Nitratidesulfovibrio vulgaris str. Hildenborough: one gene and its partner. The protein of the gene in region 1 interacts with the protein of each later gene in a pairwise test. Links are inferred from orthologs where the notes say so. Each region holds a gene or a part of one and is shown on either strand. Other genes may lie near its edges. The genes, in order: pheT and secD.

Region 1 (10,828 bases):
CCAGTCCTTTCCGGGGATACACATCATGGACCTTCTGAAGGAACTTGAAAGCCTGGTGCCGGAACTCGAAAGAGGATTGGGCCAGGCTTCGTCGTTGCAAGAGCTTGAAGAGCAGCGCATCGCCTTCCTCGGCAGGAAGGGGCGTCTTGCACAGGTCATGGCGCATCTGCCGGAGCTCGCCCCCGCAGAGCGTCCCCGTGTCGGTCAGGCTGCCAACACGGTCAAGCAGGCACTCACCGAACTGTTCGAACAGCGCAAGGTCGTGCTCGAGCAGGCCAAAGAGGCCGCCGCACTCTCGCGTTTCGACCCGAGCCTTCCCGGCAGGATGCCGTGGCGCGGGTCTCTCCATCCCGTGACGCTGGTCATGGAGGAGATATGCTCCGTGTTCGGCGCGCTCGGTTACGACATCGTCACCGGGCCCGAGGTCGAGAACGACTACCACAACTTCGAAGCCCTCAACATGCCGCCCGAGCACCCTGCGCGCGACATGCAGGACACGCTCTACATCACAGAGAGCATCCTCATGCGCACGCACACCTCACCGCTTCAGGTGCGCACCATGAAGTCGCTTCGCCCTCCGGTGGCTGCCATCGCCCCCGGCAAGGTGTACCGTCGCGACTCTGACATCACCCACACGCCCATGTTCCATCAGATTGAAGGGTTCATGGTCGATCACAACGTGAGCATGGCTGAACTGCGCGGCACGCTCACCTCGTTCCTGCGCACGGTCTTCGGCGGTGACACGCGGGTGCGCTTCAGGCCCAGCTTCTTCCCCTTCACCGAACCCAGTGCCGAGGTCGACATCTCGTGTTGCATCTGCGGCGGCAAGGGGCATGTGGGCAACGAACCGTGCCGCGTCTGCAAGACCACGGGCTGGGTCGAGATTCTCGGCTGCGGCATGATCGACCCTGAAGTGTTCAAGTCCGTGGGCTACGACCCCGAAGTGTACACCGGTTTCGCCTTCGGCCTCGGCGTCGAGCGCGTCGCCATGCTCAAGTACGGCATAGGCGACCTGCGCATGTTCTTCGAGAACGACGTCCGCTTCCTGTCGCAATTCGCGTGATGGTCGGCCTCGCGACGTGCGGGGCTGGCGTGACGTGCCCCCGCAGGGGGACGACAGGACGGGGAGTGGTGCGCATCACCGCTTCCTGAGGGTTCAGCCGGGTGTTCCGGCAAGCGCACCGGCGTGCCGGGCGCACAAAAGCGTGTCCGGGGTGGCGACCCCGGTCATGGGAGTGGCACATGCTTCTGAGTCTCAAATGGCTGCGCGAATTCGTACCCTTTGAAGGCACCGCCGCCGAACTCGGCGACAGGCTGACCATGCTCGGCCTCGAACTCGAAGAGATCATCCGCCCCTTCGACGCCATCGAGCCCATCGTCGTCGGCCATGTGGTCTCGCGTGAGCGGCATCCCGAGGCGGACAAGCTTTCGGTCTGCAAGGTCGACGTGGGGCAGGGCGAACCTCTGGACATCGTGTGCGGTGCGCCCAACGTGGCTGCCGGTCAGCGTGTCCCGGTGGCCCTGGTGGGCACCACCATGCCCGGCGGCATGGTCATCAAGAAGGCCAAACTGCGGGGACAGCCCTCGCATGGCATGATCTGCTCCGAGCGCGAACTGGGCCTCGGCGAAGACCATGACGGCATCATGGTGCTGCCCGAATCGTTCCGCATCGGTGCCAGGCTGGTCGATGAACTGGACCTCGACCGTGAGGTCTGCGACATCGCCATCACGCCCAACCGCGCCGACTGCCTCTCGGTTCTCGGCCTCGCCCGCGAAGTGGCACTGGCCTTCGGCCTGCCGCTCACCATGCCTGCCCTCGACCTGAAGGAAGAGGGGGCCGATGCGTCCAATGCGCTGCGCATCGACATCCCCGACGCCTCGCTGTGCCCGCTGTTCCACGGGCGAGTGCTCGAAGGGGCCGCCGTCCGCAAGAGTCCGGCGTGGATGCGTTACCGGCTCATCGCCGTGGGGGTGCGTCCCATCTCCAACATCGTGGACGTGACCAACTACATCCTCATGGAACTCGGTCAGCCGCTGCACGCCTACGACCTCGACCTGCTTGCAGGAGGCCGCATCGAAGTCTCCGCCGCCCGAGAGGGCGAGCGTCTGACGACCCTCGACGGTGTCGAACGCGTGCTGACATCCAACGACCTGCTCATCCGCGACGGCGAGAAGCCCGTGGGCCTTGCCGGGGTCATGGGCGGTGCCGAGACGGAGATATCCGACAAGAGCAGCCGGGTGTTCCTCGAAGCCGCGGTCTTCCGCCCCGGCACCATCCGCAAGACGGCCCGTCGCCTTGGTCTCTCCAGCGAAGCCTCGTACCGTTTCGAACGCGGGGTCGACCAGGTGGTGTGCACCTACGCCATGAACCGCGCTGCGCAACTCATCGCGGGCCTTTCCGGGGCGACGCTTCGTCCCGGCATCTGCCACAATGAGCCGCTGCCGTGGCAGGCACCCGTGCTGCGCTTCCGCCGCGCAAGGGGCGAGGCACTGCTTGGCATCAGCCTTGATGAGACGTTCTGCCGCGAGACGCTTGAGCGCCTCGGCTGCAAGGTCGACGCCGCAGACGCTGCCGACTGGAAGGTGACGGCCCCCAGCCATCGGCGCGACTTCGAACGCGAGGCCGACCTCATCGAAGAGGTGGCGCGCGTGCGGGGTATGGATACCATCGAACCGGTGCTGCCCAAGGTCATGCGCCCTCTCGACCGTGCTGGTGCGCCCGAATCGAAGTACTCGTTCTGGCTGCGTCTCAAGCACTGGGCCGCAGGACTCGGTCTCAACGAAGCCATCAACTACAGCTTCGTGGGGCAGAAGGACCTCGACCACCTCAATCTTGCCGTGGACGGGCGCATTCCCATCATGAACCCGCTCACCGCCGACCAGAACGTGCTGCGCACCGAACTGGCACCCGGACTGTTGCAGAACCTGCGCCATAACATCGCTCAGGGCAACGCGGGACTCCGCCTCTTCGAAGTGGCGCACATCTTCGAGGCCGACGCCACGTCAGACACCACCGCCCGCGAGCGCGCGCGGCTCGACATCCTCGTCTACGGCAGCAGGTATGACAGCCAGTGGCCGCATGTCGAGGCTGACGCCGACTACGCCGACATCAAGGGTATCGTGGAACACTGCCTCGCCTTCCTGCACCTCGAGGGCGCCACCTTCACGCTTGCGGCGTCGCATCCGTTCCTGATGCCGTGTGTGGACGTCGCCGTGCAGGGCAGGCAGGTTGGCGTCATCGGGCGTGTGCGTCCTGAAATCGCCGATGCCTACCACGCCCGCAAGGACGCGTGGCTTGCCGACCTCGACCTCGACGTGCTGCGCGAGTTGCACGATGCCGCCCGCATCGCGTTCCGGTCGCTGCCCGTCTACCCGCCGGTGCGGCGCGACATCACCGTGGCAGCGCCCGGTTCGTTGCAGGTGGGTGCCGTACTCGACCATATCCTCGGGTTGCGCCTGCCGCTGCTTTGCGGCGTGGAACTCATCGACGTGTTCGAACCGGAAGGGAAGGACGAGCGTAACCTCACGTTCCGCATGACGTTCCGCCACGCCTCGCGCACCCTGAAGGATGCCGAGGTGGACAAGGAACGCGATAAAGTGGCACATTCCCTCGTGGAGAAGCTTCCCGTCCGCATCTGACGGGACGCCCGGACAGGAGGGCGCATGGAGGAGAAGACGTACCGTATCGGCGAGGCGGCCGAGTTGCTCAACCTCAAGACCTATGTGTTGAGGTTCTGGGAGACCGAGTTCCCCCAGCTCGACCCTTTGCGCACGGAGAAGGGGCAGCGCCTCTATTCCGAGCGTGATATCGCCGTGTTGCGTCGCATCCGCCACCTCCTGCACGAAAGGGGACTCACCATAGAGGGTGCCCGTCGTATCCTCGCCGAAGAAGGCGGTCATGCCGCCGCAGAACCATTGCCGGTCGTCGCACCGGACTCCGCAGACACCACCCCCGCCGTAGCCGCATCGTGCGACTGCGGCGGGGTCGTCCGCGACATCGTCGCGGAGCTCGAGCAGTTGCGACGGCTTCTTGCCGGAACCTCCTGACGCCTTGCGCGTCGTTGCGGGGCGCCGCCCCGCCGAGAGACCCCACCATGATTCTTTCCCCCTCGCTTCTGTCGTCCGATTTCGGTCGACTCACGGAAGAACTCGCCGCGCTTGAAGCGGCGGGCGTCAAGTGGGTCCACTGGGATGTGATGGACGGTCGCTTCGTGCCCAACATCACCTACGGACAGCCTGTCATCAGCCACCTGCGCAAGAAGAGCGGCCTCTTCTTCGATGTGCACCTCATGGTCCATGAACCGGAACGCTATCTTGCCGACTTCGCCAAGGCGGGGGCGGATATGCTGGTGGTACATGCCGAGGCGACCAACCACCTGCAACGCACACTGGCGGAGATTCGCCGCCTCGGGTGCAAGGCGGGGGTGGCGCTCAACCCGCACACGCCGCTTTCGGTGCTCGACTACGTGCTCGAAGATGTGGATATGGTGCTCATCATGAGCGTCAACCCCGGCTTCGGGGGGCAGAAGTTCCTGCCCGCCACGTACCGCAAGATACGCGACCTGCGCGCCATGCTCGATGCCCGTGGCCTTTCCGCGCATATACAGGTCGATGGCGGTGTCGACCCTTCCAACACGGCAGCCCTCGTCGAGAGCGGGGCCGATGTGCTGGTGTCCGGGTCGGCGTTCTTCGGTTTTCCGCCGTATGACCAGCGCCTGCGCGCTTTCGAGGACGCAGCGGCTGCCGCACGCCCCGCGAACTGAAACGTGTTCTCATCCGTTGCCATGCGCCACGGAACAGACTAGGGGAAGCCACCCGGCCCGTACCGGGGCAACCCGCCGATGGAGGAATCAATGCCGTCTCGCAAGGATTTTGCCAATGCCATTCGCGTCCTGAGCATGGATGCGGTCGAAAAGGCCAAGTCGGGGCACCCCGGTGCACCCATGGGTATGGCCAACATCGCCGAAGCCCTCTGGAGAGGGCCGCTGCGCCACAACCCCGCCAACCCGCACTGGCCCGACCGTGACCGTTTCGTGCTCTCCAACGGGCACGGTTCCATGCTCATCTACGCGCTGCTGCATCTCACCGGCTATGCCGTGAGCATGGACGACATCCGTGATTTTCGCCAGATGGGCTCGCGTACGCCGGGACACCCCGAGTACGGCATCACCCCCGGGGTCGAGACCACCACCGGCCCCCTCGGGCAGGGCATCGCCACCGCCGTGGGTATGGCCATGGCCGAGCGTATGCTCGCCACCGGGTTCAACCGTGACGGCTTCCCCGTGGTCGACCACCACACCTATGTGTTCCTTGGTGACGGCTGCATGATGGAAGGCATCTCGCACGAGGCATGCTCCCTTGCGGGCACGCTGGGCCTCGGCAAGCTCATCGCCTTCTACGATGACAACGGCATCTCCATCGATGGCGAGGTCAAGGGCTGGTTCGCCGACGACACCCCCGCCCGCTTCGAAGCCTACGGCTGGCATGTGGTACGCGATGTTGATGGCCACGATGCTGCGGCCCTCGATGCCGCCCTCGCCGCCGCGCGTGCGCAGACCGGCAAGCCCAGCCTCATCTGCTGCAAGACCTGCATCGGCAGTGGTGCCCCCAACAAGTGCGGCAGCCACGACTGCCACGGTTCGCCTCTGGGCGAGGCCGAGATTGCCGCCGCCCGCGAGGCCATGAACTGGCCGCACCCGCCGTTCGAGATTCCCGCCGACATCTATGCCGCGTGGGATTGCCGCGACAAGGGTGCCAAGGACGAAGCCGCATGGCGTGAGATGTTCGAGGGCTACCGCAAGGCGTACCCCGACCTTGCCGCCGCATTCGAACGCCGCATGTCCGGTGAACTTCCCGCCAACTGGGAAGCCGAGGTCGAAGCCTGCATCGCCGCCACCGACAGCGCCGCAGAGAAGCTGGCGACGCGTGTGGCTTCGCGCAACGCCCTCAACGGCATCGCGCCGCTGCTGCCTGAACTCGTGGGCGGTTCCGCCGACCTCACCGGTTCGGTGGGCACATGGCACAAGGGGTCGGTTCGCCTCACCCCCGACAACTGGGACGCCAACTACATCTCCTACGGGGTGCGCGAGTTCGCCATGGGGGCCATCATGAACGGCCTCACCCTGCATGGCGGCTTCATCCCCTACGCCGGCACCTTCCTCATCTTCTCCGACTACGCCAAGAACGCCATCCGCCTTTCGGCCCTGATGGGCATCCGCGTGGTGTGGGTGCTGACCCACGACTCCATCGGCGTGGGCGAGGACGGCCCCACCCACCAGCCTGTCGAACAGCTGGGCGGGCTGCGGCTCATTCCCAACGTCTCGGTATGGCGTCCGTGCGACACGGTCGAGACCGTGGCCGCTTGGAAGAGTGCCATCGAATGCGCCACCGGCCCCACATGCATCTCCCTCACCCGTCAGGGTGTGCCGCACATCGCCCGCACAGCCGAACAGCGTGCGGCCATCGGGCGCGGCGGCTACATCCTGCGCGACTGCGCGGGCAAGCCCGAAGCCATCATCATGGCTACGGGGTCTGAAGTGCAACTGGCTGTCGAGGCCGCTGCCGAACTTGAGAAGCGTGGTCGCCGCGTGCGCGTCGTTTCCATGCCTTCGTCTTCCGTCTTCGACCGGCAGGATGCCGCCTACCGTGAGAGCGTCCTGCCCTCCGACGTGCGCGTGCGCGTGGCCGTGGAGGCCGCCGCGTCCGACGCATGGTGGAAGTATGTGGGTCTCGACGGCAAGGTGGTCGGCATGACCGGTTTCGGCGAGTCCGCACCCGGCGGTGTCCTGTTCAAGCATTTCGGCTTCACCGTGGACAACGTGGTGGATACCGTCACGTCGCTTCTCTAGCCGAGGGCGGGCCGCTGGCGACGTCATGCCGTCGGTCGTGCCTTCTCCATGCTCTATGACCCGGGGCGCGAACGTGGTAGGATGACCGCGTTCGCGCCTTTCTCGTAATGCATCCAGCCTGCCAGGAGAGCAACGCATGGCCGTTATCAAGATGACCGATCTCGACCTCAAGGGAAAACGGGTTCTTCTGCGTGAAGACCTCAACGTGCCCCTCAAGGAGGGGCGCATCACCAGCGACAAGCGCATACGCGCCGCTCTGCCGTCCATTCGCATGGCGATGGAGGCGGGGGCCCGTGTGCTTATCGTCTCGCATCTGGGTCGCCCCGTAGAGGGCGAGTTCGATGAGGCTTTTTCGCTCGCCCCTGTGGCCGCACATCTTTCGCGCGAACTCGGGCGTGATGTGCGTCTTGTGAAGGACTACATCGACGGTGTGGATGTCGCCGAGGGCGATTGCGTCCTGTGCGAGAACGTCCGCTTTCTCAAGGGTGAGAAGAAGAACACCGAGGAACTGGGCAGAAGGCTTGCCGCTCTGTGCGACATCTTCGTCATGGACGCGTTCGGTGCCGCACACCGGGCGCAGGCTTCTACCCACGCCGTGGCGCGCTTCGCCCCTGTTGCCTGCGCGGGGCCGCTGCTGGCTGCAGAACTTGACGCGCTGGAACGCGCCCTTGACGCCCCGAAGCACCCGCTTGTGGGCATCATCGGCGGTTCGAAGGTCTCGACCAAGCTGACGCTTCTCGACAACCTGTCACACCGTGTCGACCGCCTCATCGTGGGCGGCGGCATCGCCAATAATTTCATCAAGGCCGCCGGTTACGAAGTGGGCAAGTCCCTCTATGAGCCCGAACTCGTGGAAGAGGCCGCACGCCTCATGGCCGCAGCCAGGGCAGCTGGCGGTGAGATTCCCGTGCCGCTGGACGTGGTGGTCGGCCCCGAGTTGGCCGATGGTGCCCCTGCCACGGTGCGGAAGGTCTCCGAAGTCGGCCCTGACGAGATGATTCTCGACATCGGCCCCGCGACGGCGACACGTTACCGCGAGATTCTGCTCGCCGCCGGAACCATCGTCTGGAACGGCCCGGTGGGTGCTTTCGAGTGGGAACAGTTCGGGGCAGGAACCCGCGCCCTGTGCGAGGCTGTCGCCGACAGTCCTGCCTTTTCGATAGCCGGCGGTGGCGATACCGTCGCCGCCGTCGAGAAGTATGGCGTTGCCAGCCGTGTGGGATACATCTCCACGGGTGGTGGAGCCTTCCTCGAGTTCCTTGAAGGCAAGGAACTTCCGGCTGTCGCCATACTGCAGGAAAGGGCCGCGCAATCGTGATGCTCTAGCGTGCTACGTACTGTGGGCGGCCTTCGCAATGCTGAAGGCCGCCTTTTTTTGTCATGAGCCTGTGAAAGGCCATGCAGCTATGGGCGTGGCTGTGCCGAACGATGGATGTCGCGTGCTTCGGAATAGCCTCTACGCAGAAGTACCTTTGGAACAGGCTATGCAAGTGGGGTGGCTTTGGTTGTACTTTAAGGAAAACTAATCTGATCGTTCGTTGTGCCGACTGTTGTGGGCTTTGCACTATTCATTGTGTTGACGTTTATCTGTGGTGACTGTATGTGACGGCTGTCTGCAAGTTGTTGAAAATCGTTCTTTACGTCACCGGAAGGTCCACAGGGGGGCCCACATGGACGAATTCCTCAAAGAGGCACTGGAAATAGTCAAGGCGCAGGCCAGTGTGCGCACGATGACCGAGGATGAAATCACCGCCATGGTACGTAAGCTCGCCACAGGGCTGAAGGCCATTGCGGAAGGTGAGATGAACCTTGAAGAAGGCTGCTGCGAAACGGGGGGAGACCCTCGCAAGGCCATCAAGGAAAAGACCATCACCTGCCTCGAATGCGGCAAGTCGTTCAAGATTCTCACGAAGAAACACTTGGCGAGTCATGGTCTCGACCCGGACAGCTATCGTGAGAAGTGGGGGCTCAAGAAGAACTCTCCGCTGGTGTGCAAGTCGTTGCAGCGTGAGCGTCGTAAGAAGATGAAGGATATGAAGTTGTGGGAGAAGCGCCGTAAGGCCAAGTAGCAGCGTCTTCCGCTCTATACGTTTCGTTCTGTTTCCTTTGCAGGGGCACCGCCGTTTGCTGGCGGTGCCCCTTGTCGTTGCAATGCGGCGTTTGCCCGTTCCGTTGCCATTCGTCGCAGTGCGGCAACGGCCACGCGGGCCGCTAGAGGACGCGTATGACCTGTCTGTCGCCCGCATGAATGAGGTGGACGGCACAGGCAAGGCAGGGGTCGAACGAGTGGACGGTCCGCAAGACCTCCACCGGGCGTTCGGCATCCAGTACAGGGTTGCCCATGAGCGACTCCTCGACGGGAGAGGGCTTGCCAGCCTCGCACCGGGGGCCGAGGTTCCATGTGCTTGGCACCACCATCTGGTAGTTCGCCGTCTTTCCGCCTTCGATGCGTATCCAGTGTGAGAGGCCGCCTCGCGTCACGGCACAGAAGCCCACGCCCTTGGCCTTGTCGGGCATCTTCCATGGCTTGAATATCTCGACCGGACCAGCCTTGATGCGTGCTTCAAGGTCGTTGAGCCAACCTTCGATACGGTTCATGAGCACCACGCATTCCACCATCCGGGCGGCAGTGCGCCCCATGGTGGAGAACATGTTCTCCTTGTTCAGCCCGCAGGCTGCGAGCCATGCATCCATGCGGCGGACGGTCTCCTGTTCGCCCCGTGCGTAGGCGAGCATCCGTCGTGCAAGAGGGCCTGTTTCAACAGGTTCGCCCCTGTAACGCGGGGCCTTGGCCCACGAGTACCGGTCGTTCTGGTCGTAGCCCGTGTAGTCCGGGGCTGTGACGCCGTCATACGGGGGCTTGGGGGCTCCTTTGACATACCAGCTGTGGGCCACATGCTCCACTATCTGTTCCGGGTTCACCTCCTCGACCTTCTTGAAGTCGCGCGCCCACATCACCCCGCCTCTGAAGAAGGGTGCCTTGCCCGTCTCAGGGTCGAAGAAGTCGGAGAAGTCCATGAAGTTCGTAGTGCGCCCGTACGTCGCCACTTCGGGATAGCGTTTGCCGAGTATGGTGAGGTCGCCCACGTAGTTGTGATTGATGAAGGCGCGCGTGTCCTCATAGAGGGCCCTGAATTCCGCGATACGTTCAGGCCGGAGACTTTCGTAGCAGGTGACACCCCCTACCTGCATGGTCTGGGCGTGGGGGTTCTTGCCGCTGAAGATGGCCATGGCCCGTGCTATCTTCATCTGTACCTTGAGCGCTTCGAGATAGTTGGTGGCAAGGATGAGGTTCTCTTCCGGCGAGAGGCGATACGCCGGATGCCCACCGAGGGAATAGGCGTGATTGAGCCACCCCAGTTGCCCACCCTCTACGAACTTCTTGAGCCGCCCCTGCACGATGAAGAAGTCGCCGGGCTGTGTCTCCCGTCCCGAGACCTCGCTCGCGAGCTTCGCCGCAGCCACGGCATCCGCTTTCAGGGCATCTGCCATGTCGAAGAAGTCGAGCGAGTGCAGGTGGTAGAAGTGCACGAGGTGGTCGTGCACGTCGAGGGTCGACAGGATGAGCAGCCGCACGAGTTCTGCCGCTGGCGGAGGCTTGAGGCCGATGGCGTTCTCGACGGCGCGGATGCTGGTCAGCGCATGTGTCGTGGTGCATACGCCGCAGACACGCTGCACATAGTGGTGCACGTCTTCCGGCGGACGTCCCTGAACGATCATCTCGATGCCTCTGAACAACTGGGCGCTGGACCATGCGTTGGCGACCTTGCCGTCCTTGACATCCACATCGATCTTGAGGTGCCCCTCGATGCGCGTGATGGGGTCTATGGTGATGGGCCCTGTGAATGCTTTAGCCGTCATGCTGATGCCTCCTTAGGCCTTGTCGCTCTTCTGGCGGACATCTTTGTTGAAGGGGGCCAGCGCGTCCCAGAAGCCGGGTTCGCTGCAGCCAATGCAAGGGGCTCCAGCCCTGACCGGCC
Region 2 (10,725 bases), 760 kb from region 1 along the record:
GACGTGGTGAAGGCCATCGCGCTTGGGGCCGACGCCGTCTACATTGGCACCGCCGCGCTCATCGCAGTAGGGTGCACGCTGTGCGGGCGCTGCTACACGGGCAAATGCCCGTGGGGTATCGCAACCAACGAGTCGCGCCTCAAGAAACGCCAGAACCCCGACGAAGCGGCGCGCAGGCTGACCAATCTCGTCAGGGCGTGGGGCCATGAGATTCAGGAGATGCTGGGCGGCATGGGGCTCAATTCCATCGAGAGTCTGCGGGGCAACCGTGACAAGCTTCGAGGCATCGGCCTTGGCGACACTGAACTCGACATCCTCGGCATCAAGCACGCGGGCCGTTAGGCCGGAGACACGTCATGAAGGCTCCCAAGGACTTCTGGAAATTCGACAAGGACATCGCGGGGTGCGGCGTCTTCGGTGTCATCGACCGCAAGCGCAACCTCATACCCGGCACCATGCCCATCGACGCCATGTGCACCATGCACGACAGGGGCAACGGGCTTGGGGGCGGTTTCGCCGCCTACGGCATCTATCCGGACAGGGCGGACGACTACGCCTTCCATATCATGGGTGACGACGCGGCCGCCCTCGAACGGGCAGAGACCTACCTCGCCGGGCTGTTCGACGTGCACCACGCCGAACCCATTCCCACCCGCGACGTGCTCACGGTGAAGAACCCGCCCCTGGTACGGCGCTACTTCCTCGCACCCAAGGCCGTGCGACCACAGTGGCAGCATATGGGCGAGTCGGATTACGTGGTCGGGGCGGTGATGCACGTCAACACGCGCATTCCCGGTGCGTTCGTCTTCTCAAGCGGCAAGAACATGGGCACGTTCAAGGGGGTCGGCTACCCCGAGGACATCGCCGACTTCTTCCGGCTTGACGAGTATCGCGCCTACATGTGGACGGCACACAACCGTTTTCCGACCAACACGCCCGGCTGGTGGGGCGGGGCGCATCCGTTCACGTTGCTGGACTGGGCCATCGTGCATAACGGCGAAATATCCTCGTACGGCATCAATCGGCGCTATCTGTGTGAGCACGATTACGAGTGCACACTCATGACCGACACCGAAGTCGTGGCCTACCTGCTTGACCTCATGGTGCGCAAGCACGGGCTTTCGAAGCGCATGGCCAGCTGGGTGTTCGCGCCGCCCTTCTGGGATGAGGTCGACCGTATGCCCGAAGAGCAGCGCAAGGCTTTCACGGCGTTGCGGGCGGTCTATGGCGCGGCCCTGCTCAATGGCCCCTTCGCCATCCTCGTGACCGACTCCAGGGGTATGATGGGGCTCAACGACCGCGTGAAGTTGCGTCCTCTCGTCGTGGCGGAAAAGGACACCATGACCTTCATGTCCAGCGAGGAAAGCTCCATACGCGAGGTCTGCCGCGACCTTGACAGGGTATGGGCACCCAAGGCCGGAGAACCCGTCATCGTCGAACTGGAGGCATGACAATGGCAGACAGGATCATCATCGACGCCGACGGAATGCCCTATCGCGAACTCAATGTCCGAATCCGCGAGGCGGTCGCCGCCGGAACGCAGGTCATCGACCTGCACGGGGTGCGGGGGCAGCGTTTCATCGGCAACGCCGTCGAGGGCGACGTGAGCATCAACATCCTCGGCGTGCCGGGGCAGGACCTCGGTGCCTTCATGCGCGGTCCGCACATCAGGGTACAGGGCAACGCGCAGGATGGCGTGGGCAATACCATGGATGGCGGGCACATCGTCATCGACGGCATGGCGGGCGATGTCCTCGGCTATGCCATGCGCGATGGTAGCATCCTCGTGCGTGGTGACGTGGGCTACCGGGTGGGCATCCACATGAAGTCGTATCTCGACAGGGTGCCGGTCATCGTGGTGGGCGGCAAGGCGGGCGACTTTCTCGGAGAATACATGGCTGGCGGGGTCATCGTGCTGCTTGGAATGGACACCGGCAAGCCGGAGGCGCCCGTTGCGGGGCGTAGCCTCGGTACCGGGATGCACGGCGGGGTCATCTACATCCGTGGTGAGGTGCCGGAACATCTGCTGGGACCGGGGCTTGCACTGTCGCCTCTGGATGAGGAGGACGGGGCTGCGCTCGCACGGCATGTGCAGGCGTACGCCGATGCCTTCGGCAAGGACGCCGCAGAGATACTCGGCGCGTCATTCGTCAAGGTGCATCCGCGCTCGCACAGACCCTACGGCAATATGTACGTCGGAACGAACTGACCGTGTTGCGGCGGGGCACCTGTCCGGCTTCAGTCGTTCCGCTTCGAGTGCGATGTCCGCGTGAACGACCGGATAGAGCGCATGTTGTGACTTGCGGGATCGCCCCCGTTCCTTCTTCGAAGGGCGGGGGCTTTCGGCATGGTTGCAGGTAGGCGCTGCAAGGACGTGAGCGGACGTGGCTGCCATGCGCGGCTGCATGTTGTCGGAAGTGACTGTCCCGCAAGCATGAGCCTGAAGGGTAGTCATGCGTGGCGCAGACGCATCATGCCGGGGGCTCGCACGCATTGTGAATTGCTAATGGTGCCACATTTCCACCGATGGGCGTAACGGCGGTGCGGGAATGCGCTCCTTCGCCGCGTTGTCGCTGGGCCTTCGCATCTGCGCTGTGTGCCGTTGTGACCAGAAAAGGCGTTGCAAGACGGGGCATGAGCGGTTAGGTAGGTCAGGTTTAACGATGATTACGCCCGGGCATCCGGGCGCAACCGCCATAAGGAGGCACCATGCTCTGGACTACCGCAGCGTACGCCATGGGCGCAGGCCAGCAGGCCGGCGCAGAAGGCGGAGCCGCCGCTCTCACCAGCTTCGTCCCGCTGATCCTGATGTTCGCCATCTTCTACTTCCTGCTCATCCGTCCGCAGCAGAAGCGCGCCAAGGAACACAAGGCCATGCTCGATGCCCTCGGCAAGGGCGAGCACGTGCTGACCGCAGGCGGTCTGTACGGTCGTATCGTGGATATCGATGCTGATACGGTGACCCTCGACCTTGGCGAGACCAAGGTCAAGATCGGTCGCGGCTTCATCACCGGTGTCGTCGATCCTTCCAAGAAGGCCGCCCCCAAGAAGTCCGACGCTAAGGACTCCAAGTAATCAAGGCGTCACGCCCTGGGGCAAGCACGGGCCAACGCGGTGCGTGCTTGCCCTTTCGCCGTTGAACAGCACCCCGGTTCGGGGTGGCCCCGCGTTGCGGGGCTGAACTCGTGTGACCTGAGGAGTGGCAATGAACGAGGGTCTCCGTTGGCGGCTGGCCCTGTCGCTGGTGGTCTTTCTGGCTGCCGTGGCCTATGTGCTGCCGAGCATTCCCGCCGTCAAATCTTCCCCGATGGGCAGATTCCTGCCCGACAACCGCATCAGCCTCGGCCTCGACCTCATGGGGGGCATCCACCTCACGCTGGGCGTCGACGTGGACAAGGCTGTCGAGAATTCCCTTTCGCAGATGGGGCAGGACATCCGCTCCTCGGCCCGTGAGAAGGACATCTTCATCCTCCGTCCCCGCATTTTGCCGGGTGACAGGGTCGAGTTCGTTCTCGCCAAGGCTGCGCAACGCGACCAGCTGGGCGAGATGCTCGCCAAGCAGTTCCCGCAGCTAGCCGTGGGCGCCCCTGTCGAGATCGACGGCGGGCAGCTGCGTTATGTGGCGACGCTCAAGAAAGAGCAGCGCACACATATCGAGGACATGGCCCTCGATCAGGCTGTGAAGACCATACGCAACCGCATCGACCAGTTCGGTGTGGCTGAACCGGATATCCGCAAGCAGCAGGACCATCGCATTCAGGTCCAGTTGCCCGGCCTTGCCGACCCCGCACGCGCCATTCAGATCATCGGCAAGACGGCGCACCTCGAATTCCGTATCGTCAGGGACGACGTCGATCCCGAGAAACTCGCCAAGGGCCTTGTGCCCCCCGGTGTGGATGTGCTTCCCATGATGCGCCGTGGCGGCGACGGGTCGGCGGGCGAAGTGCCCGTGGCCCTCGACAAGGAGATTCTCCTCACCGGCGAGAACGTGGCCGACGCCAGACCCGGCTTCGACCAGTTCAATCAGGCGTATGTCATGCTCACGTTCAACAGCCGCGGTGCCGCCATCTTCGAGCGTGTGACGGGCGAGAACGTGCGCAAGCGTCTTGCCATCGTCCTTGACGGCAAGGTCTATTCCGCGCCTTCCATCCAGGAGAAGATAGCGGGCGGCCGCGCCAGCATCACCGGTCATTTCACCACTGAAGAGGCACAGGACCTTGCCATCGTGCTGCGCGCAGGCTCGCTGCCCGCTCCGGTCAACGTGCTCGAAGAGCGCACGGTTGGTCCCTCGCTCGGTCAGGAGTCCATCGACAGCGGTATTCTCGCCGGTCAGGTGGGCGGGGCTGCCGTCGTCGTCTTCACCATCCTCTATTACGGGGCCAGCGGCGCCATCGCCGTCGGGATGCTGTGCTTCACCATCCTGCTCATCCTTGCTGGCATGGCTGGCTTCGGCGCTACGCTGACGTTGCCGGGCCTTGCGGGTATTGCGCTGACCATCGGCATGGGCGTCGACGCCAACGTGCTCATCTACGAGCGCATCCGCGAAGAACTGCGGCGCGGTCTCACCCCGCTGGCGGCCATTCACGCCGGATTCGACAGGGCCATGCTCTCCATCACCGACTCGAACCTCACCACGGTGATTGCTGCAGCCATCCTGTACCAGTTCGGCACCGGCCCGGTGCGCGGCTTCGCCGTGACCCTCACCCTCGGCATCCTCGCCTCGATGTTCACGGCCATTTTCGTCTCGCGCGCCGTCTTCGACCTGTGGATGCGCCTGTCGCCCTCAAAGCGGCTCAGCATCTAGCGGAGGAACATCATGGGACTTTCATTCATCAAATATGACACGAAGATAGACTTCGTGGGCATGCGCCGCATCGCCTACGTGCTTTCGATCGTCGTCATTCTCATCGGCTTCGCCTCCATCGCCATGAATGGCGGACTTCGCTACGGTATCGACTTTGCTGGCGGTGCCGTGGTGCAGGTCAAGTTCGACAAGCCGGTCGAAGACGAGGCCATCAAGAAGAGTCTCGCCGACGCCGACCTGCCGGGGCTTTCCATCCAGCGTTTCGGTGAGGGTGACGAAGACTATCTCATCCGCATCTCCGATACCGGGTCGTCTGCTGACAGCATCCGCCAGACCGTGTCGACCGCGTTGCAACAGAACCTCAAGGACGTGTCCTTCACGGTGCAGCGGCTTGAGATGGTCGGCCCCAAGGTCGGGGCGGACCTGCGCAGCAAGGCCGTCGAGGCCCTGTACTATGCCGTGTTGCTCATTGCCGTGTACATCTCCGGTCGTTTCGAACAGCGATGGATGGCCTCTGCGGTGATGGCGGCAACCCTCTGGGGTGGCATGTACCTGTTGTCGGCCATAGGGCTTGGACGTGAATGGCTGGTGTTCGTCTCCCTGCTGGTGACCGTAGCGCTGTGCTGGAAGTTGAAGCTCAACTTCGCGCTGGGTGCCATCATAGCACTGTTGCACGACGTGCTCATCTCCATCGGTCTGCTGTCGCTTCTCGGCAAGGAGTTCGACCTGAACATCATCGCCGCGCTGCTGACACTCATCGGCTACTCGCTGAACGACACCATCATCGTCTACGACCGTATCCGCGAGACGCTCCGCACGAACCCGGATGACCCGTTCGACGTCATCATCAACCGCAGCATCAACCAGACCCTCAGCCGTACCATTCTCACCGGTGGCACGACGCTGATGGTCATCGTCAGCCTGTTCTTCCTCGGCGGTGGCGTCATCCATGACTTCGCCCTGACGATGTTCTTCGGCGTGTTCATCGGAACGCTGTCGTCCATCTTCGTGGCAAGCCCGGTGCTTCTCGCCTTCGGCAAGCCGGTCATGGCCGCTGTCGATGCCGACTACGAAAAGCCCGGAGAGCATGGCGTCGTCTAGCCGTCTGCTCACTTCAGCCCTGACAGGGGGCGGTGGCCACGCGCCACCGCCCCCTTTTTTATCGTAAACCGCGCGAGGGGATTGCCTTTGTTCCGTGTGATGCGGTATGTATGGAGTATTGTCCACTATCAGTTCATCTCTGGAGGATGCCATGAAACGAGTTCTGCTTTTGTCCAGCCTGTGTGCCGCCCTTTCTTTCGGACTTGCCGTGTCCGGTGTCGCTGCCGATGGCGCCGCACTCTACAAGTCATGCATCGGATGCCACGGTGCCGATGGTTCCAAGGCTGCCATGGGTTCGGCCAAGCCCGTGAAGGGGCAGGGGGCCGAGGAACTGTACAAGAAGATGAAAGGCTATGCAGACGGTTCCTACGGTGGCGAGCGCAAGGCCATGATGACCAACGCCGTCAAGAAATACTCTGATGAGGAATTGAAGGCGCTCGCCGACTACATGAGCAAGCTCTAGCGAGGTCGTATGTCTGGGCTGCATCGTGTTGCACACCGTGCGTGCGTGATGTTGTTTGCGGCCTGTGTCCTTTCTGTGGCCGGAGCGGGTCTTGCCGCTCCGGCCACCCCTGAGGGGACGCAGACGCAACATCGAGGAGCTGAAGGGCATGGACTTGCCTCCACTCCGGCGGGAATGACGCACGGAGAGCATCAGACCGAACAGCGTCAGGTCGCCCCTGACGGGCATGATGCCAATGCCGCCGAAGGGCACACGGGCGCCCATGGTGTGGGGCCAGCGGCTGTGTCTTCGTCACATCCCGCAAGCGACACTCGCGCGAGTGCCACTGGCGGCAGTTCAGGTGGTGACAGTGCACATGCCACGCATGATACTGCCCCCGCTGCTGGGGCAGCGGCGAACGCGACCGCAGGGCACGGGCATGATGCCGCCGAGGCCCCCCATGTGCATCCTGCGGCGCCAGCCGGCGAACCGTCCTCGCTGCTGCAGAGGGCGAAGCAGGATGGCACCCCCGTAGCCGGTGTGGATGAGAAGCTTGGCACCATCATTCCTGAAGGCATCATGCTTCGTGATGAAGCTGGCAATCTGGTCGATGCCCGCAGCCTCATGACCGTGCCGACCCTCGTAGCCCCGGTCTATTATTCCTGCCCCACCGTCTGCAACATGTTGCAGAGTTCCATCGCGCGCGTACTGCCTGCCCTCAACATGAAGGCGGGGACAGAGTACCGGGTGCTGTCGGTGAGTTTCGACGAACTCGACACGCCCGAGTTGGCGTCGCACAAGAAGAAGAACTATCTGGCCGCCGTGGGTGGAGACTACCCCCCCGACGGGTGGCGCTTCCTGACCGCCGACCTGCCCAATGTCCAGCGATTCATGGATGCCATCGGCTTCCGGTTCACACGACAGGGGCGCGACTTCGTGCATCCGGTGGTCCTGGTGGCGGTGTCCCCCGAAGGGCGCATCACCCGGTACCTGTATGGCAACGGGTTTCTTCCGTTCGACGTGACCATGGCACTGCATGAAGCAGCCGAGGAGAAGGTGGGCCTGTCGCTACGGCGTGCCGTCTCGTACTGCTTCACCTACGACCCCAAGGGGCGCAAGTACGTCTTCGATGTGATGAAGGTGGCTGGCGTGGTCATTCTTTTCGGGGCGGGCGTCCTGTTGTTCGTGCTTCTACGCGGCGGACGTCGCCGCAACTGACAGATACGACAAACGAGGTTGCGATGAGCGAAGCGGCACACACATCCGTCAGTTTCTTGCGGCCCATGGCAGGCACGAAGGGGGGCATCGCCTCCTGGTTGTTCTCCACGGACCACAAGCGCATCGGTATCATGTATCTTTGCGGTATCATGGGGTTCTTTCTGGTCGGTCTGCTGCTCGGCTTTCTCGTGCGTCTGGAACTCATCGCACCGGGCCCTACAATCATGGACGCCCAGACCTACAATACGGTGTTCACGCTGCATGGCGTGATCATGATCTTTCTCGTGGTCATCCCCAGCATCCCTGCTGCGTTCGGCAACATCATCCTGCCCATTCAGATAGGTGCAGAGGACGTATCGTTTCCGAAGCTCAACAACTTCTCGTTCTGGCTGTACGTCATCGGGGCGTTGATGGCGCTTTCGTCGCTCTTCACCGGCAAGGGCGGGCCTGATACGGGCTGGACGTTCTATGTCCCCTTCAGCCAGACCACCAGCACCAACGTGAGTGCGGCAGTGCTCGCCGTGTTCGTGCTGGGGTTCTCTTCCATCCTCACCGGGCTCAATTTCATCACCACCATCCACCGGCTGCGCGCTCCCGGCATGACCTGGGACAGGCTGCCCCTTTTCGTCTGGTCGCTCTATGCGACCGGGTGGATACAGGTTCTGGCCACGCCTGTGCTTGGCATCACCGTGCTGCTCATCTTCGCGGAACGCGTTCTCGGTGTCGGACTCTTCGACCCGTCGCGGGGGGGCGACCCCCTGTTGTACCAGCATCTCTTCTGGATATACTCGCACCCGGCGGTCTACATCATGATTCTGCCCGCCATGGGCGTCATCTCGGACATCCTGCCGGTGTTCGCCCGCAAGAACATCTTCGGCTACAAGATGATAGCCCTTTCCAGTCTTGCCATAGCCTTTGCCGGTTCACTTGTATGGGCGCACCACATGTTCACCAGCGGCATGAGTGATACAGCCGTGCTCGTCTTCTCGTTCCTGACGTTCGTGGTCGCCATCCCTTCCGCCATCAAGGTCTTCAACTGGGTGTCGACGCTGTACAAGGGGTCGATTCGCATCGAACCGCCCCTCTGGTATGCGCTGGCATTCATCTTTCTTTTCTCCATAGGCGGACTGACGGGGCTTGTGCTCGGGTCGGCAGGGACGGACATACATGTGCACGACACGTATTTCGTAGTGGCGCATTTCCATTATGTCATCTTCGGGGGGCTCGGTTTCGGTCTGTTCGGGGCCATGCACTACTGGTTCCCCAAGATATTCGGCAGGATGTACGACAAGAGGACTGCCACGCTCGCGTGCTTCATCACCTTCGTCGGTTTCAACGTCCTGTATTTCCCGATGTTCGTCATAGGGATGCAGGGAATGCCGCGTCGGTACTACGACTATCTGCCGCAGTATACGACGGGGCATTTCATCTCGACGATGGGGTCGTGGGTGCTGGCAGCCGGGATTCTGTTGATGTTCTGGAATCTCTGGCGCGGAAGCCGAAACGGCCCGGCAGCGGGAGACAACCCATGGGGCGGTGCTACGCTCGAGTGGTCTGTTTCGTCGCCGCCCCCGCATCACACCTTCGTCAGTGAACCCGTCGTCACCAAGGGGCCCTACGACTTTACGGGAGTGAAGGCCGATGGATGAGCACCCGACAATGTCTGCGGGCGGGCATGGTCTGCCCCGTGATGACTATGCTTCACGTCTTGGGATGTGGTTGTTCCTCTTCACCGAAATACTCCTCTTTGGCGGGTTGTTTCTGCTCTATGCCGCCTACCTGCATCGTTACCCGGAAGCCTTTCATGCGGGTGGCAAGATGCTGGACAAGGTCTTCGGCACTGTGAACACGGTGGTGCTCATCACAAGCAGTGTCACTGTGGCACAATCCATCACGGCATTGCGCCTGGGTAATCCTGACCGAGCCTGCAAGCTTCTGTACGCCACTGTCGCCCTTGCTGGCATGTTCATGGTGAACAAGTTCTTCGAGTGGAGTGCCAAGATCGCCCACGACATCTATCCGGGAAGTGCACACCTTCTCGAGGCACAAGACGGATTGGGCATCTTTTTCAGCCTGTATTACGTGATGACGGGGCTGCATGGCATCCACGTCATCATCGGTGCCGCAGTGCTGCTGTATGCGTTGAGGGGCATCCGGAAGGGTCATGTGAATGCCGACGACTATGTGCTACTGGAGAACTCCGGTCTGTACTGGCACCTCGTCGACCTGGTGTGGATATACCTCTTTCCGCTTTTCTACCTCGTCGCCTAGGGGGAGTCATGGGTAGCGGTCACGACGATGCGCATCACATCATAAGTTATGGCACGAACACCCTGATATGGTGTCTGTTGCTTCTTCTCACGGCGTTGACGGTGTACGTGGCAAGTCTGGATTTCGGCTTCCTCAATGTCGTTGTGGCCCTTACTGTAGCGACGACCAAGGCGGGGCTTGTGGTGCTGTACTTCATGCACCTGCGGTATGAAGGCTGGCTTTTGCGGTCGCTGGTGTTTCTGGCCTTCTTCATTCTCGCCATCGCCATCGGGTTCACATTCTTCGACCTGGCGTACCGCTAGGAGGTGGGCATGTATCCGCAGTCGCTTTCACCGGTGCAGCAGGTCGACCTTGCCTTCTATGTCATCTTCGGGGTCTCTGCGATCATGCTTCTCGGCATCACCGCCACGATGCTCTGGTTCGTGTGGCGGTATGACCACAGGCGCAACCCCGTCGCCACAGAGATTCCGGGTAGCGTTCTTGCCGAAACGGCGTGGACGCTCATACCCACCCTCATCGTGATGGCCCTGTTCTATTACGGATGGGCTGGCTACAAGGCGTTGCGAACCGTGCCCGCCGATGCGCTGGAGGTGGGCGTCAAGGCGCGGATGTGGTCGTGGATATTCGAGTATCCCAACGGCAAACGCAGCAGCGTCCTCTATGTTCCCGCCGGAAAGCCCGTGAAGCTCGACATGACGTCCGTGGATGTCATCCACAGCCTGTATATACCCGCCTTCCGTATCAAGATGGACACGGTGCCGGGCATGCAGACCTACGCATGGTTCAAGACGGATGGTCCCGGAGAGTTCGACATCCTGTGCGCCGAATACTGTGGTCTCAAACATGCGAACATGCTTTCTGTCGTAAAGGCCGTCGAGCCGGATGAGTT

The links.
Region 2: the proteins of pheT (region 1) and secD interact in binary tests that used the Escherichia coli proteins (3 or more experiments, as listed by UniProt). The link is inferred for Nitratidesulfovibrio vulgaris str. Hildenborough from one-to-one orthologs.

The regions. Positions count from the first base shown.
Region 1 is NC_002937.3:2,636,930-2,647,757, reverse strand. The notes cover bases 918-3,940. They hold pheT (phenylalanine--tRNA ligase subunit beta), read left to right. Parts: upstream 918-1,242; coding sequence 1,243-3,639; downstream 3,640-3,940. Other genes in these bases: DVU_RS11840 (MerR family transcriptional regulator), read left to right, coding at 3,664-3,940; pheS (phenylalanine--tRNA ligase subunit alpha), read left to right, coding at 918-1,063. Also shown: more of pheS, read left to right, coding at 26-917; more of DVU_RS11840, read left to right, coding at 3,941-4,047; rpe (ribulose-phosphate 3-epimerase), read left to right, coding at 4,095-4,763; tkt (transketolase), read left to right, coding at 4,854-6,848; DVU_RS11825 (phosphoglycerate kinase), read left to right, coding at 6,985-8,166; DVU_RS11820 (MucR family transcriptional regulator), read left to right, coding at 8,519-8,917; DVU_RS11815 (nickel-dependent hydrogenase large subunit), read right to left, coding at 9,060-10,709; DVU_RS11810 (hydrogenase small subunit), read right to left, coding at 10,722-10,828.
Region 2 is NC_002937.3:1,877,390-1,888,114, reverse strand. The notes cover bases 2,585-5,504. They hold secD (protein translocase subunit SecD), read left to right. Parts: upstream 2,585-3,205; coding sequence 3,206-4,804; downstream 4,805-5,504. Other genes in these bases: secF (protein translocase subunit SecF), read left to right, coding at 4,817-5,504; yajC (preprotein translocase subunit YajC), read left to right, coding at 2,710-3,075. Also shown: DVU_RS08655 (glutamate synthase-related protein), read left to right, coding at 1-342; DVU_RS08650 (class II glutamine amidotransferase), read left to right, coding at 357-1,451; DVU_RS08645 (GltB/FmdC/FwdC-like GXGXG domain-containing protein), read left to right, coding at 1,454-2,209; more of secF, read left to right, coding at 5,505-5,905; DVU_RS08625 (c-type cytochrome), read left to right, coding at 6,057-6,368; DVU_RS08620 (SCO family protein), read left to right, coding at 6,543-7,565; ctaD (cytochrome c oxidase subunit I), read left to right, coding at 7,589-9,214; DVU_RS08610 (cytochrome c oxidase subunit 3 family protein), read left to right, coding at 9,207-9,836; DVU_RS08605 (cytochrome C oxidase subunit IV family protein), read left to right, coding at 9,845-10,138; coxB (cytochrome c oxidase subunit II), read left to right, coding at 10,148-10,725. UniProt on the Escherichia coli protein: Part of the Sec protein translocase complex. Interacts with the SecYEG preprotein conducting channel. SecDF uses the proton motive force (PMF) to complete protein translocation after the ATP-dependent function of SecA.